2 regions of the Bartonella sp. SL320 genome follow, and region 2 is predicted to be linked to the other one. Evidence: predicted binding sites of a transcription regulator. Region 2 holds the regulator's gene; the other holds the start of a gene.
The links. Region 2 encodes LexA, which represses DNA repair genes until DNA is damaged. Its sites were predicted from a motif close to TGTTCNNNNTGTGTTCNG; they were not measured.
Positions count from the first base shown of each region.

Region 1: ruvC (crossover junction endodeoxyribonuclease RuvC) is a predicted target of LexA. The motif match lies at 4,442-4,459, and genes of this name have one in related genera.

Region 1 covers NZ_CM185143.1:334,021-342,814, reverse strand. The annotation lists gene AC6ER8_RS01375 (helix-turn-helix domain-containing protein) at 158-523, shown strand; gene ybgC (tol-pal system-associated acyl-CoA thioesterase) at 1,216-1,656, opposite strand; gene ruvB (Holliday junction branch migration DNA helicase RuvB) at 1,870-2,961, opposite strand; gene ruvA (Holliday junction branch migration protein RuvA) at 2,975-3,589, opposite strand; gene ruvC (crossover junction endodeoxyribonuclease RuvC) at 3,796-4,311, opposite strand; partial or broken gene AC6ER8_RS01350 (DUF1465 family protein) at 4,777-4,893, opposite strand; partial or broken gene AC6ER8_RS01345 (DUF1465 family protein) at 5,597-5,871, opposite strand; gene AC6ER8_RS01340 (DUF1465 family protein) at 6,081-6,599, opposite strand; gene AC6ER8_RS01335 (OpgC family protein) at 6,795-7,937, opposite strand; gene AC6ER8_RS01330 (thiamine phosphate synthase) at 8,322-8,794, shown strand, end outside.
Region 2 covers NZ_CM185143.1:1,055,860-1,064,653, reverse strand. The annotation lists gene murI (glutamate racemase) at 1-117, shown strand, start outside; gene rpsD (30S ribosomal protein S4) at 288-905, shown strand; gene ttcA (tRNA 2-thiocytidine(32) synthetase TtcA) at 1,169-2,044, shown strand; gene rimO (30S ribosomal protein S12 methylthiotransferase RimO) at 2,575-3,888, opposite strand; gene lexA (transcriptional repressor LexA) at 4,618-5,331, opposite strand; tRNA gene AC6ER8_RS04350 (tRNA-Lys) at 6,643-6,718, shown strand; gene AC6ER8_RS04345 (septal ring lytic transglycosylase RlpA family protein) at 7,291-8,187, shown strand.

The DNA of each region.
Region 1 (8,794 bases), 720 kb from region 2:
AAAAATAAACCCATTGATGTGGGTATCCCGGAATTCCGGGAGTTTTTGCTATGTCCAGGTGCTCGACCGCACTAAAAGCAAAAGGCTGACTGAACTCAGTACTTTACTACTCCCGGAATACTCATGCGAGGGCGCTCGCAACCGGAGGGGGCATAAAGTGCAATCTCAAAATCTTAATATTGATCTTTGTGTTGGCAAAAAAATTCGCTTGAGACGAAAAATGCTCAAAATGTCGCAAACAACTTTAGGAAATGCTTTAGGAATAAGTTTCCAACAAATTCAAAAATATGAAAACGGCTTAAATCGTGTAAGCGCGGGGCGTTTAATGGAAATTGCTGATATTTTGCATGTTCCGATTGCCTTTTTTTATGCAGATATTTCAAAAAAAGAATTTCCCACAAAAGAACATTGCTTACACACTGAGCAAGAAACCTATAGCAAAAAAGAACACGCCCTTTTGAAAACTTTTAGAGAACTTCACCCTAAAAAGCAGGAGGCAATTTGGTGGTTAATTTCACATTAGGCAAAAGCATGAAAAAAACCAAAACTTCCGTTCATTTTACGGATTCACGTTTTGGCGCTTTTGCATCTTGAAAGAAAGCAGCAAATGAAACGATCCTCCGCACCATTCTATAAACACTGGTCTGTCAACACGCCGGTTTCTGATTCTAGCGGATTTCTCAGTTGATTATTTCACAAGGTAATCACTGTCTCTCAAAGAAGAGTAGTCTCCAGCCTGCAAATCCTTCCCTAAAATATTCATCCCTCACTTTCACAAGAAGCCCCTTACATTACCCAACGATCAGAGCAGTGTTTTACGGCATGATAGGATAAACGTTTTAACGCAAAATTTGCAATCAGTCTTGACACTTAAAAAGCTAGGCACTTTATGCCTTTCTCAATCCTTTTTGTATCCACCCATCAGCCCTGCCTATGACAAGAAAAAATATGACATGCAAGAAAATGATTTTGATGAATTCACAAAAGAGTTGGAAATGAGAAAATTCTATGACACTTAAGGGATCCCATTCAAGTTGAATAAGGCGATTATCAATCAAAATCATTCCCTTACACGTCAAAAGCGGGATGAATGTGTGGATAAATTTGTATAAGAAAAGACTAAAAATGGCTCTTATGAACCATCTTAATGCAAGATCTGTTGCAACATTGGGGGCTGACAAATATAACGATGATGCCCGGCTTTGCACAAAACTTTTAACCCAGCATTTTTGTAAAAAGCTCTTTGGGTAAACGTCGCGGTTTTGCCTCCTCATTAATCAAAGCAATTTCAACTTTTGCTGTTACCAACGTAGTCGCCTCATGCACAATAGATTGCTCCATAAAAAAGCGCGCCCCTTGGATATGATCAACACGTGTTTTAACCACTAAAAGATTATCAATTTTGGCTGGTCTTAAAAAACTAATTTCCATATGACGCACAACAAAAAATAGTTTTTCCCCCTCAACCCCTGCAGCTAACATCTTATTATTAAAACCAGTATCCCTTAAAAACTCTGAACGTCCCCGTTCAAAAAATTCTAAATAACGGGCATGATAAACCACCCCGGAAAAATCTGTATCAGCCACATAAACGCGCACCTGAAAATTATGAAAAGCACTTGTATTATTGCTCTTTAAAGGCGTTATTTCTGTCATTAACTTTATGTCCCATAAGATCACTTAAGATAGCAAATTGTTTATCAATAAAAATATTGAACACATTTTTGTGTTGAAGTTATGAAAAGCAAAAAATACAAAAGCCTCACGCGTTCTAAACCCTTTCGATCAGAACACAGAGATAAGAAAAATGCCTCTTGTATTTTATGACCTTGCTATAAAATATTCACATAGTTTCTTTAAAAAGATGCCTTAGTCCTCTTCCCCATCCCATAAAGACGTCTGAAGTGAAGCGTTATCTTGAGCATCAGAAAGTTGAGCACGCTTTTGTATAGACGTTGAAGCAGGCGCGACAAGTCCTAAATGGCTCCAAGCCTTTTCCGTGAGAATGCGTCCACGCGCCGTTCTTTGAATAAAGCCTTGTTGAAGAAGATATGGCTCAACGATATCTTCAATCGCATCACGGGGTTCTGATAAAGCAGCAGCAATCGTTTCAATGCCCACTGGTCCCCCTAAAAAAGTCTCCGCAATCAGGAATAAATAACGCCGGTCCAGTGGATCAAGCCCAAGATGATCCACCTCAAGGCGAGAAAGCGCTTCATCAGCAATTTTTCGGTCAATTTGTTTTGCCTGTTTTACCAAAGCAAAATCACAAACGCGCCGTAAAAGCCGTCCAGCAATGCGTGGTGTCCCACGGGCGCGGCGTGCAATTTCATGCGCACCATCATCACTAATATTAACGGCAAAAAGCCGTGCATTGCGCTGCACAATATATTCTAATTCTTCTATCGTATAAAAATTAAGACGAATGGGGATACCAAAACGGTCTCTCAGCGGTGTGGTCAAAAGCCCCAACCGTGTGGTTGCTGCCACCAAAGTAAATTTAGCCAGATCAATTTTAACCGAGCGCGCCGCCGGCCCCTCTCCAATGATCAAATCGAGTTGATAATCTTCCATGGCGGGATACAGAATTTCTTCAATGGCTGGATTTAAGCGATGAATTTCATCAATAAACAAAACATCGCGTTCTTCAAGATTGGTCAAGAGAGCGGCTAAATCGCCTGCTTTAGCAATAACCGGTCCTGAAGTAGAGCGAAAATTAACACCTAATTCTTTGGCCATAATCTGTGAAAGCGTTGTTTTTCCCAGTCCCGGTGGTCCCACAAACAAAACGTGATCCAACGCTTCCTGCCGCGTTTTTGCCGCTTCAATAAATATTTTTAAATTAGCCCGCGCCGCTTCTTGGCCAATAAAGTCATCAAGAACTTGTGGTCTTAAAGAACGATCTGGATCGTTAGGAAGGGGCGCAGCCCCCAAAAGGCGTTGATCTTCATCTTTATGCATTGTGACCTTTTATTCAAGTAGGAGAAGAAAGCAATTTGAGACTATGACGGATAAGTAGAGCAGACGAAACGGTTTCCCCCTCCAAAGCATTCATCGCAAGAGCAAGAGCCCGCGCGGCTTTCTCACGTTCAAAGCCTAGCGTCATCAATGCGGAAAGCGCATCTTGTGCAGGTTGATTGGTCCTCTCGTTCTGAGAAACCGAAACAGTCTTGACCGCCTGTTCAAAGGGAAGTGTTTTACTTTTTAACTCACCCACAATTCTTTCACTGACTTTTTTACCAACGCCTGGTGCTCGACTAATCATCGCCCCATCGTTTAAAGCAATGGCTTGTGCGAGTTCATCAGGTGATAAAGTGCCCAAGATTGCCAAAGCAACCTTTGCCCCTACCCCTGGAACATTTTGGAGCATACAAAACCACTCCTGTTCAGCTCTTGTCGCAAAACCAAAAAGGCGGATTGCCTCTTCTCGCACATGGGTTTCAATAAAAAGACTTAATGCCTCCCCAACTTCAGGTAAAGAAGGACGCAACCGATTGGAGATAAAAACAACATACCCCACACCATGAACGTCCAGAACAATATGATCCTCAAAGATATGCTCAAGCGTGCCCTTTAATTTACCGATCATGTTTTTACCCCGATCATATCACCATCCTTGCCTGATAAGACCAGCCAATCCTCTCACATTGTATAAAACATATAAAACCAATGTGACACAACACTATACCCCACACCGTCAACATCCAAAAGGCTATAATCATCAAAGATAAAGATATGGGAGTGTTCTTTAATTTATCCATCATGTTACCACCCCAATCATATCGCTATCCTGGCTCATATCACCATCCTTGCCTGATAAGATTGGTTAATACTCTTACGGTGCATGCTATGACAAAGAGCAAGCGCAAGAGCATCAGCTGCATCATTGCTATCAAATTCAGCCCGTGGGAGCAAAACTTTTACCATCATATGGATTTGTTCTTTAGCACCATGCCCAACACCAATAACTGATTTTTTCACTTTGTTGGGTGCATATTCAAAAACAGGAAGATTGGCTTGCGCAGGAACCAACAACGCGATTGCACGTGCTTGCCCAAGTTTTAAAGTTGCTGTCGCATCCTTGTTGACAAACACATGTTCCACCGCCGCTTCATGGGGCATAAATTGATGTACAACCTCTGAAAGACCTTTATGGATCTGACAGAGTCTGGAGGCTAAATCACACTGCACATCAGAAGAAACCGTCCCTGCAGCAACAAACTGAAGACGATTACCCGCAAGATCGATAACGCCCCATCCAGTATAGCGTAATCCGGGATCAATGCCTATAATACGAATCGTCTCTGCCATAAATTTCAGTTTATACACATTTCCCCCTTTTGAATAAAGGCTCGCCCCCAAAGAAAACAGCAGCAAAACTAAAACCAGGAATCAAGACAGCCACGCATCATGCATTTATACAGTATGATACACGAACAAACAGCACCTTTATAGAACATACTTGATAAGACACAAATGTACTCGAACAAAACCATTCGCACCTTATAAGATAAGCCAAATAAAGCATAAAATTTTTCCTTTTATTTCATCTTCACCTCCTATCTCATCTTCAATGTCATAACGCTTAAACCATCACCAGTAAGCAAAGAGAAGATACCTACATTCATAAGTATTAAAGATGCTTCTCTATGGATGATATATATTTCCCACGGGATTTTCATCATCTCAAGTACAAGCAGCAGCTGCTTCCCACCACCCCGCACACCATAGATTTTATACGTGCCTCTCAAACGAGAGTGAATGCGCAACAAATTAGCGAAAAATTTCTGGGTGCTCATTCCAATGCGGGGTTTCAAATTCCAATGTCGGTATCTGAAGAGAAACTTTTACGATTTCTTTTTGTATGTGTTCCGCTGACATTTCCCCTTCGCGCAAAACAGAGAAAATATCTCCCCCGAAAAGCTGTTTTTTAGTCATTCAATTTTCCTTCCCAGCCAATTATCATCGTTCAAGATAAAAGCTGCCCTATCTTAACCAAAACACATAAACCGCAGCATCAAGCGCATAAACCAAAGCCACATATCCTAAACGAAAATGTGCATGCCTCTAAAATTAAGAGCAAATAGGTAAAAAAGCCCAAGAAAATATTCTCTAAGAACGCCCAAAGGCTGTTTTCAGCAATTCAATTTGCTTTGCTCTCGGATTTTCATCATCTCAAGTACAAGCAGCAGCAGCTTCCCACCCCGCACACATAGATTTTATACGTGCCTCTCAAACGAGAGTGAATGCGCAACAAATTAGCGGAAAATTTCTGGGTGCTCATTCCAATGCGGGGTTTCAAATTCCAATGTCGGGGTATGAGACAAGACTTTTACAATTTCTTTTTTTATTTGTTCCGCTGACATTTCCCCTTCGCGCAAAGCAAGAAAATATCTCCCCCGAAAGGCTGTTTTTTAGTCATTCTATTTGCCTTTCCAGCCAATTATCATCGTTCAAGATAAAAGCTGCCCTATCTTAACCAAAACACATAAACCGCAGCATCAAGCGCATAAACCACAGCCACATATCCTAAACGAAAATGTGCATGCCTCTAAAATTAAGAGCAAATAGGTAAAAAAGCCCAAGAAAATATTCTCTAAGAACGTCCAAAGGCTGTTTTCAGCAATTCAATTTGTTTGCCCTCGGATTTTCATCATCTCAAGTACAAGCAGCAGCAGCTTCCCACCACCCCGCACACCATAGATTTTATGCGTGCCTCTCAAACGAGAGTGAATGCGCAACAAATTGGCGGAAAATTTCTGGGTGTTCGTTCCAATGCGGGGTTTCAAATTCCAATGTCGGAGTATGAAGAGATACTTTTACAATTTCTTTTTGTATGTGTTCCGCTGACATTTCCCCTTCGCGCAAAGCAAGAAAATATCTCCCCCGCAAAGCTGTTTTTTAGTCATTCGATTTGTCTTCCCAGCCAATTATCATCGTTCAAGATAAAAGCTGCCCTATCTTAACCAAAACACATAAACCGCAGCATCAAGCGCATAAACCACAGCAACATATCCTAAACGAAAATGTGCATACCTCTAAAATTAAGAGTGAATGAACAAAAACTAAGGAAATATTTTTTAAGAACGTCCAAAGGCTGTTTTCAGCAATTCAATTTGTTTTCCCACGGGATTTTCATCCTCTAAGGAACAAGCAGCAGCAGCTTCCCACCCTGCACACATATATTTTATACGTGCCTCTAAACGCAGTGAATGCGCAACAAATTGGCGAAAAATTTCTGGTAGTTCGTTCCAATGCGGGGTTTCAAATTCCAATGTCGGAGTATGAAGAGATACTTTTACGATTTCTTTTTTTATTTGTTCTGGTGACATTTCCCCTTCACGCTCTGCCCGAAGGAGAAGGAGTTGAGAGGCAATTTGCATAAGTCGTGTACTTAAATACATCGCCTCTTTTGCATAGATTGCAGAAATTTCTGCCGAAAGGGAACGTGCCACGACTTTCCCTTCTGAATCGATATAGGCTGCTGTTTTTTCAATCAGTGCCATTGTCTCTTCATAAAGACGATTAAAAGCATTTTCAAAAGCATTATGCTCAATCATGATAATGGGTTCATCATAGGGACGTTTATGTACGCTCACGCTTTTATACTCCAAATATCAGCACAAAACCACACCACTCAACACTACCCCACTCAACGAATAGAGTCCTAAAAAGTTTCTTTTGTTACTGTATAGAATGCTTTTTTTAATTGACTACCTCTTTTACATTTTTTGCGCAACGCACTTTTTATACTAAGGTTAACGCAGCACAATAGCCACCATGAAACCGTTTTTTTACAAACGGATCAGTTTCCTTGGAAACGAGCCCTGCAAAAATCGACGTTTTTCACAATAATAAGCGACGCCAAATTGCAAAACAATACCCGTTATTATTAAGAGGCTATCGGAAAAAAACGTTCCTGTCATCACTGTTTTTACAACTTGTCCAAACATCGCAAAAATAGTTCCCGTTATAAAGACCGGTAAACTATGTTTTCCTAAGATTGCTAAAGGATGTTGCTCTGAAACATAAAACCATTTATTGACACGCGGCAAGCATACAATAAGAAAAGCTAATGCAAGAACATGGAGCAAACGTGGTAAGCTTAAAAAAGTTTTATTAAAATTGATCAACGGAGAAGACCAGCCCAACCACCCCAAAATGCCCCACCAGTTTAAGCGAACCCATAACAGTGCTAACAAGAGATATCCTGCCGCACAAACCACCCAAAAGGACTGAAAAGCGATTGTTTTTCCTTGTTTATGCGCTAAAGTGCTGGTCAAGCCTATGACAAATAAAAGTTGCCAAGACAAAGGGTTAAAAAACCATTTTCCCTCTATAGGATAAGAAGGAGGAGCAATTTTATAAACTCCGCAAATAAGATAAAGTATCAATGAACCTAAAAGCAACCACTTTGTCTGTTTACAACTCCAATATAGGATAAAAGGTGCAAAAAACATCAAAACCATATAAAGCGGAAGAATATTATTATAGCCTAGTTGATGCCCCAAGCTAAAACTATGCAAAAATGCCGTAAGTGGCTGTGTGACAAAAAGCCCCACATTGTTCATCATTAACAGTTTTTCTGTTTTCCATAAGAAAAAGGCGCCTAAAAAAAGGCTTAAAGTTACAAAGGTTGTAAAAAGATAGGCCCCATAAAGTTGCAAAGCCCTATACCAAAGTTTTTGGATAATAAAAATAAAAGGCTTGTTCTGTAACTGCCCCTGAAAGCTTAGGCCCAGCGAAACACCTGAAAGCAAAACAAAAATTTCAGCAGAATCAGAAAAACCAAAATTTTTATGGGTTATATGCTCATAGAGCGTTCCAGGAATATGGTTGATGAAAATTGTCAATAAGGCTAAAGCACGAAAAACGTCAATGCGTGTATCACGATGGAAATGTTGTGTATTATGCTCAAGAATACTTTGGTGCTTCATCAGCTGACTCCCACACACCCTACCCCTTTAAATTACCTAAAAACGGTGGTGATCCTCATCGCAAAAAAAACAATAAAAACAATGTAAGAATAAACTTTAATTTTGAAGAGTCAAGTTGCTTTATAAGCATCATTTTTTTAAAGAAAAAGAATAAAAAACCACCCTGCATCGCGCACAACAAAAGGCAACATTTTATACTCAAATTATACTCAAAAAAACGCTCATTACTCAATTAAATGGATTTATTCATAAATGGATTTCCACGCACCACAAATTTCCACGCACCATAAAAAGTTAGATAAAATGATGGTGCCCTTTATCGCAAACAAGATAGGATGAAATTTTAATTTTTAAATGTTATTTAAAAAGAAACAGGAATTTGACATGACACAACAAAAAAACAAACCGATTGAATCGCCTTTGTTTCCTCAGTTGGTTTTAACACTTGATGTTCGACGCAATACCCCAGACAGTTTTTTGCGTCCGATTTTGCAAACCAAATCTTTTGCCTGTGTCATTCTTTATGATTCTGAAAAGCAAAAAGATGATGGTTCTTTTTTACAACGACAAGCTCAAACTTACGCAGAAGATATTCAAAACAATGATGCTGCTCTTGTTATTGCTGGTGACAGCCGCATTGCCGGACGCATAAAAGCTGATGGTTTGCACATAGAAGATGATCTGAACACCCTTGAAAGCTTTAAAAATCAGCAAAAGGAACAAAAAATCATCGGCTTTGGCAATTTACGCAATCGCCATAGTGCTATGCTTGCCGCAGAAACAGGGGTTGATTATCTTCTCTTTGGCAAATTAGGAGCTGATAAAAAACCCCAACCGCACCCCCGCAATCTTCAGTT
Region 2 (8,794 bases):
TACCAAGATTTTGCGTTGCTAACATCGAAAAATATCACGTCTTCAACGGAACATTTATTAAAAGGGTTTGGCTTAAAGCTTATAAAAGGAGTTGACTTTGGGATACGAGAGCAATAAAGCTATTTTAGCTTTTTCTCTCAAGAAAATGGCAATCATTAACGTGTCCCGTGGATAACTTTGCATGTTGGTATGTTAAGCTATTCTGTCAGTCTTTAAGCATTAAAGGCAGAGGAGGGCGCGTTTCCTTGGGATCTTAAGATCTCGTGTTTTATTTTAAAGGAAATGCGATGAGTAAACGCGAAACAACAAAATATAAAATTGACCGACGTATGGGGGAAAATATTTGGGGTCGTCCAAAATCTCCTGTCAATCGTCGTGATTATGGTCCAGGTCAGCATGGACAGCGCCGTAAAGGAAAACTTTCTGACTATGGAGTACAATTGCGCGCTAAACAGAAGTTGAAGGGCTTTTATGGCGACATTTCAGAAAAACAATTTCATAAAACTTATGTAGAAGCTGCTCGCCGGCGGGGTGATACGGGTGAAAATCTTATTGGTTTGTTGGAATCTCGTTTGGATGCTGTTGTCTATCGTGCGAAATTTGTGCCTACGATTTTTGCTTCTCGGCAATTTATTAATCATGGTCATGTGAATGTAAATGGACGACGTACAAATATTCAATCATATCGTTGTAAACCAGGTGATGTTATTGAGGTTCGGGAAAAATCAAAACAACTTGTTTTGGTTTTAGAATCTGTGCAATTGGCAGAGCGTGATGTCCCTGATTATATTGAAGCAGATCATAAACAGATGAAAGCGACCTTTACACGCATTCCTGCTTTTGCAGATGTACCTTATGCTGTGCAAATGGAGCCTAATCTGGTCGTTGAATTTTATTCTCGATAATTTTTCTATAAGAAAAATTGTTTCTCTTCTATTGTTATAATTTCAAACTATTGTGTTGTTTTTATAATCTTTGAAGTTAGGAAATGCTTTGGAAATGGTTCTATATTGAGTTTATTACACTATTCTAGTGTTATAGGCTTATATAGTTCCATTTCTTTTTTTCGTATCTGTTTTTATAAATTCAAAAAATATAAATATAAACTTGCTTTATGTTTGTTTTTGTCTTTGCAAAACAAGCTATTACTTGTGCAGGACATGGTCTTATGAATAATGTTTCCGTTGAATATCAGGCAATAGAAGAAAACAAAGAGAAAGATAATCTTTTGGCAAGCGAAGAAGATAATTGTCATCCCATATTTCGGCGGGCTCCTTCAAATGTGGAGTTTAATAAATTACGCAAGCGGCTTTTGCGTCATATGCGACAAGCTTTGGATGATTTTTCTATGTTCTCTACTGGAAAAAAATGGATTGTCGCTTTATCGGGCGGAAAAGACTCTTATGGTTTATTAGCACTTCTTTTAGATTTAAAATGGCGTGGTCTTTTACCCGTTGAAATTCTTGCTTGTAATCTTGATCAGGGACAACCAGGATTCCCTAAACATATTCTTCCAGATTTCTTAAGCTCTTATAAAATTCCCTATCGTATTGAGTATCAGGATACTTATTCCATTGTTACAGATAAATTAGCAGAAACGCAGACATATTGTTCACTTTGTTCTCGATTGCGACGTGGTAATCTCTATCGCATTGCACGTGAAGAGGGGTGTTCTGCATTAGTTCTTGGTCATCATCGAGATGATGTTTTGGAAACATTTTTTATGAATTTGTTTCACGGGGGCCGATTAGCCGCTATGCCTGGAAAACTTAAAAATGATGAAGGAGATCTTTTTGTGTTACGTCCTCTTGTCTATGCCGCTGAGGAAGATCTGGAAAAATTTTCTCAAGCAATGCAATTTCCGATTATTCCTTGTAATCTTTGCGGTAGCCAAGATGGTTTACAACGTAATGCCATGAAAGAAATGTTAAAAAATATCGAAAGACAAATGCCAGGACGTAAAGATACAATGATTCGCGCTTTAACGAATGTGCGTCCAAGCCATTTGCTGGATAAGAAATTCTTTGATTTTAAAATGTGTTAATGAAAGTGAGATATTAAAAAATAAGTTTAAAGAGTTTGAGATAAGATGCTTATTTATAATGATTTTATTGCTTTGCAATTTAACAGCCATAGGCGTTTTATTTCGAATTTTCTTATATTGTATCCATAAAAAGTCCCCATTATATCATAAGCGACGCTCTTATATGCATAAAACACAATTTTAAATGCCTCCTTTAAATAACCCCTCCTTTAAATAACCAATGACAGTCCAATAATAATATGATTGTTGATTTACGCATTTTAAAATAAAAACGAAAGAGGTTTGTAGGTTTTAGCTTATCTTGTTGTGCCGTAAAACACTGTCATTTAAGGTGACGATCAACCAAAATAATAGCTAACTTCTTGTTAAATTAAAATATTTTTAGAGTGTCTAGAAATTCTTAAGGACAGGGATTGTCCGCAAATTCTCATGAAGTGAATCATAAGCGATTGAGTTCTATTACGGAAAACTGATTTTTTAACCGATGCTAATAGGAATCTCTGACATTGAGGAGAGGAAAAGTCAAATTTTCAAACAGCTATACCATAAAGATCATAAGAATCCGATTGTTCAATTTTAACGGTGACAAATTCACCGACACGCAAGGGGCGTCGCGATGATATATGGACAACACCATCTATTTCTGGAGCATCATATTGACTTCGTCCTTTGGCTACTTTTCCTTGACTTTCATCGATAAGCACTTGGAGTCTTTTTCCAATTTTTTTCTTTAAAAGATGTGCAGAAATTTGTTGTTGTTTTGCCATAAAACGATGCCAGCGGTTTTCTTTTACGTCTTCAGGAATATTTTCTAATCCCAAATCATTTGCAACAGCTCCTTTTACTTCTTCATATTTAAAGCATCCAGCGCGTTCAATTTTTGCTTCTTCTAACCATTCTAGCAACATATTAAAATCGTCATTTGTTTCGCCTGGAAATCCAACAATAAATGTTGATCGTAAAGCGAGATCTGGACATATTTTTCGCCACTTTTCAATTCTACGATTTGTTTTTTCCATAAGAGCAGGACGCTTCATATGACGTAAAACAGTCGGTGATGCATGCTGAAAAGGAATATCCAGATAAGGGAGAATTTTTTTAGCTGCCATAAGTTCAATAACTTCATCCACATGGGGATAAGGATAAACGTAATGCATACGGACCCAGATCCCCATATCGCCTAGTTCGCGACACAGATCAAAAAATTTTGTTTTAATTGTGCGATCTTTCCAAGAGTTTTCGAGATATTTCAGATCAATACCATAAGCACTCGTATCTTGCGAAATAACCAAAAGTTCTTTTACACCCGCTTGTACGAGTTTTTCAGCTTCGCGAAGAACGTTACTGATGGGGCGTGAAGTAAGATCACCACGCAGTGTAGGGATGATACAAAAGCTACACCGATTAGAGCATCCTTCAGAAATCTTTAGGTAGGCATAATGGCGAGGTGTTAAACGAATCCCTTGGAGAGGAACTAAATCAAGAAAAGGATCATGAACGGGCGGAATCGCTGTATGAACTGCTTCTATAACACTTTCATAAGCTTGTGGTCCTGTAATGGCCAATACATTAGGGTATGTTTGCCGAATAACATCAGGATCAGCACCAAGACACCCTGTTACAATAACTTTTCCATTTTTTTTGAGAGCTTCCTCAATATTGTCTAATGATTCTTTTCTGGCAGAGTCAAGAAAACCACAGGTATTCACAATAACGACATCTGCCCCTTGATGTTGGCGTGAAATTTCATACCCTTCAGAGCGGAGGCTTGTAATAATTCGCTCAGAATCTACGAGTGCTTTTGGACATCCGAGAGAGACAAAACTAATACGAGGAGCGACCATGATAACCCTATAATTATGATGAACGATTGCATTCCATTTTTATTGACTTAAAAAGTCAATAAATGTGCTTTATTTTTATACATAACAATCTGTTACAAATTTATTTGATTTTTTTCTATAATATTTTGTGTATGCTTACAATTTTATCTTATTGCGCTGTCAAATATCTTTATTAAGGACGATGATATAAGACAGCCCCCTTCAAAGCATTCAAGTTTTTTAGGTAAGTGCTGAATATTAAAAAAAACCGGCATCATCGCACTATTTGCTAGCTCTAAAATGTTGCCAACAAACCTTGGCACGGAAGACGGTTCATAAAAGCCATTTTTAGCTCTTTCTTATATACAATTTTCACCCACACGCCAGCCCCGCTTTTGACGTGCAAACAAGTGATTTTGATTGATTCAAGATAGAGAGATTTGAAATGAGAGAAGTTTACGTTATTTGAGAGTCTAATTTAATATGAATAACACTAAATTATCATTATAAATCAATATATTTATGCTTACTTATTGAGCCTTGCATTAAGTAAAAATATAAGAGAGGAGAGGGGAGGGAGGAAAGTTGAAACTCGCTCAACAAAGATTTTGATTGTTTATAGACCGATTGAGGCACATTTTTAGCTGTAGGAAGAAAATCAACTGCGTATAGCATAATGTCAAAAAACACTCCGTAGTTTTTTGTGCTGCATTTTATTACGATATCCATCGCGTATATAAGTTTATTTTTTTAATATTTGCGAATAAGTCCGGTAAGTTTTCCTTGTATTTCTACACGTTCGGACTTGTATGTACGTATTTCGTAGTGAGGATTAGCAGCTTCTAATGCAACAGAGGTTCCTTGGCGTCGATAACGTTTTAATGTTGCCTCTTTTTTATCAATAAATGCGACAATAATTTCACCTGATATTGCTGTATTTTGACGTTTCACAATAATCGTATCTTTATCAAGGATACCAGCCTCCACCATAGAATCATCTTTAACTTCTAATGCATAGTGCTCACCTGTATTAACCATATCATGTGGGAGAGAAAGTGTGCTTGTTTGTTGCAGGATAGCAGAGGCGGGTACACTCGCAGAAATACGTCCCATAATGGGAATGGTAGTATTTTGTTTTTCTTCTGCCTCTAAGTTACCAAGATTAGTCAAGTTTTTTGATATTTCCCTTTTATTTTTTTCTATCATACTGGGAGAAATTTTCCGTGCGAGAGAAAGGTTAAATGTTATTTTCTCAGGAAGTCGAATCACTTCTACTGCACGAGCACGATTGTGTAAACGACGTATAAAACCTCGTTGTTCTAAGGCTATCATGAGCTTATGAATGCCAGACTTTGAAGAAAGTCCTAAAGCATTTTTCATTTCTTCAAAAGAGGGAGGAACACCAATTTCTTTTATATGATTGTGAATAAATAAAAGCAGCTCATATTGTTTACATGTTAGCATTCAGTGTTCCAATCAAAAGAATAAAAAATATTACCGTAAAAAAAATACATGTATATAAAATAATTCTACATTTTTTTTGAGTTAAATCAAAATTATTTTCTTTTATTTTGATCTTATACATGAAGTTAATTAGACAATATGTTTATTTATAGACATATTTAATGTGTGATAATTATAAATTTTTACTTTAATAAAGGTATCATAATATTTTTATATATTATAAAAATACATTAATATTAAAAAATAATATTTTATAGCTCTGATTGAATTATCCGACACTAAAGTTATGATCAGTATCGCCTTTCTATTTTTAATAGATCTATGTATTTTTTAATTTCTCGTATAAAAACTTAAAAAAATGCATTCTTTCAATAGCAAAACGGATTACTTTATGTGCATTTAGAATCATTTTACATATCGTTTCTATTTTCTTATTTTTTAGTCAAATGATCTACAGCTACAATAATGAACGTCACGTATAATCATATTTGATATTTTTAATGAGATTAAATTTTTTTGTTCTATATCTTCTTCATTTTATAGAACAATTGACTTTCGTTATAGAATCATTGTGCATGAATACGAAAACTGCATCCTCAAAATATCATTACTTCTTATTCAAACATTTTTTAAGAATAGCTCTTCTCAATAGACTTGCTTCCATCAAAATAACCTTGCAAATACTACAAAATTTATTGAATCGTGCTCTCTTTACATTTCAACAGTTTAAAACATCATATTATTTTTCCCCAAGCTTCATCTTGCGATAATTTTTGTTGTTGAAAAAAAATATTAAGAGGCATTTTCATTTTTTAATCGTTTTATTCTTCTCCTTATGTTGGCCAAACAAATGATTTTTATTATTTTAATATAAAAATAAAATGCGAGAACCTTGCAATATTTGGGGTCTTCATTCGAGATGAGAAAGAAATAAAAAAAATCAATATGTTATATTAATCTTTATGCATATTAAAAATTGAAAACTAAAACATGACGCGATAAAAATGATAGTGTATTAAAGGGTACTTTCTGCTCATCCCATGATGCTCAACTGCCCATGTAAGGAGAAAAAGGGGAGAACTTATAATTTTAGTGCTTCAAATCTATGAGATATTTTTATAGTTAAATTATTTTTTATTAAGATTTCAAAAGAAGATCAAAGAGTAACTATGCTATGACGAGGAAAGGGACAAAAAACAAAAATTATTGATAACTAGAAAAAATAATAATATTTTTTTTAAAAGGTGTTGACCAAATGAAAAGTCAACCGTATGTTCCCCTCACTTTCTGCAAACTAGATAGCTTGTATGAGAGCGCGTAGCTCAGCTGGTAGAGCAACTGACTTTTAATCAGTAGGTCCAGGGTTCGAATCCCTGCGCGCTCACCAACTTTAAACAATACCAATAAGCTATACAAAATTTAGAGAATCTTTGTTGTTTTGATTCCTTTTAGTTTTTTTAACTGCCACAATTGTCTTTGAATTTTTTTATTTGATTCTTCAGGCAACTGTTTTCCATCAGACATTTTGATAGAATATTCTCCAGTCTAAATCAAAAGTGCTTTAAACTCCATGATACAATGACATCTGAATTGATAGCAGATGTGGCTGCTCGTTTTCGCAATTCATGGTTTGATTTTTTTATACTCTCTATATTAGATGAAATAGGCAGGTAAAATCATCATACTTATTCACAATTTATATTATGAAGTGCTTTCTCAGTAACATATTGATTTTTTTTATTTTTTATTTTTTAATATTTTTACATAGTGCATTTATTTCTTATGAAAGTCACAAAATGGTTAACAATATGTTAATTTTTTGATAAAAGGCCAAATTTAAGGGTGGTGTATGCGCGAGAGCGAGAGAAATTATTTAGAAACGTGGATTTTCCTCTCGTGTGCAGAAAGCGTAACGTTTTTTTTACAGCAGTACTTAACCAAAATAAGTGGACTGAATAAATGCCTTCAAAAAACAAAAAGAATTTTGCTTCTATTATTAAACCGACACTTCAATTATTTTCTATGATCGTTATTTCTCAGTCATTGGTGTCTTGTTGCGCAAGCCAAACTGCACATTTTTCAATAAAAGATTCCCATTATAATAAACCAATTGACGTAGATACTTCTGTTCTACCAAAGCAAATGTCCAATAAGAAAAATCAATCAAAAGAAAACAAACGTGGACGGGCCGTTGTTGGTAGACCTTACCAAATAAAAGGGAAGTGGTATTATCCTGAACATGATCCAACCTATAAACGTGTTGGCGAAGCATCATGGTATGGTTCAGATTTTCATGGGCGTTTAACGGCCAACGGTGAAATTTATGATATGAATCTTTTGACGGCTGCTCATCCTACAATGCCTTTACCTAGCTATGCTCGTGTTACTAATTTGAAAAATGGATCTTCACTTATTGTTAGAGTAAATGATCGTGGACCTTTTATGAAAGACCGTATCATTGATTTATCCAAACAAGCTGCGGCAATCCTTGGTTATGTAGATAAGGGGGTCGCAGATGTTAAAGTAGAATATATTTCTGAAGCTCCTATTGGCCATTATGATGGTGCATATTTAATGGCCTCTTATACTCCTGGGAATACTTCCTCATATTCACTAGCATCGAAAAATGTTTCGAAAAAAAGAGAAACTGCTTTGCTAAAAGAGCCCAATACAGGAAACAAGGCAGAATTAGCTAAGGTAGCTGCTATTAAACAGGAACAACACAATGAAACTGTTGCAGTGAGATTGCCAGAAATCGGTCCTATCATGGCTGATAAGCCGGTGCCATTCGATCAAGTTGCTTCTATAAGTAAGCTCAACAAGAAAACAAAGTTCAATTGGCTACAACTGTTTTAAGAAAAAGTGCGTTAATTTTTTATCGATATAATTTTTAAGTAAAAATGATAAAAAATCGTGGATTTCATTTTAAGTTTTTCTTTTAAAGGAGGTCCTTCTTAAAAAAAGAGGAGGGAGATTGTAAAAAAACAGCTCTCTCTCCAGTCCATTGCCGATTCACACACTTATTTTAATTAACATTCTCAAGCCCATTTTACGGAAACGCCCGTAAATGGTATATAAACCATGAGTCATTGCTTTCTTGCCCCCTATAAAGATATAAATTTATACCATCGTACAACTTTGCAAAGCCCTTATGTTGTCAATAATTCTTAGGACTTGAGAAATTTATAAAAAGTATTTTTTACTCTCTCTTTAGTAACCTTAATCTTCACCTCTATACGAACCTTGCTTATGAAGGGTAGAAAAACAAATTTAATTGTTTCAAAGGAGGATGATGAGAAAGACTTACAGTATTTTAGTCAGATTCAAGTTTAAAAAATGATCATTTATCATAAGTAATAAAAAGATAAAAAGCTTTTTTGGCTTTCATGCCTTTAAATTAGTTCTCGCATGGAAGATAATTTTTTTCTTGAGTTTTCAATAATTCCTTAATTTGCGGAAATAA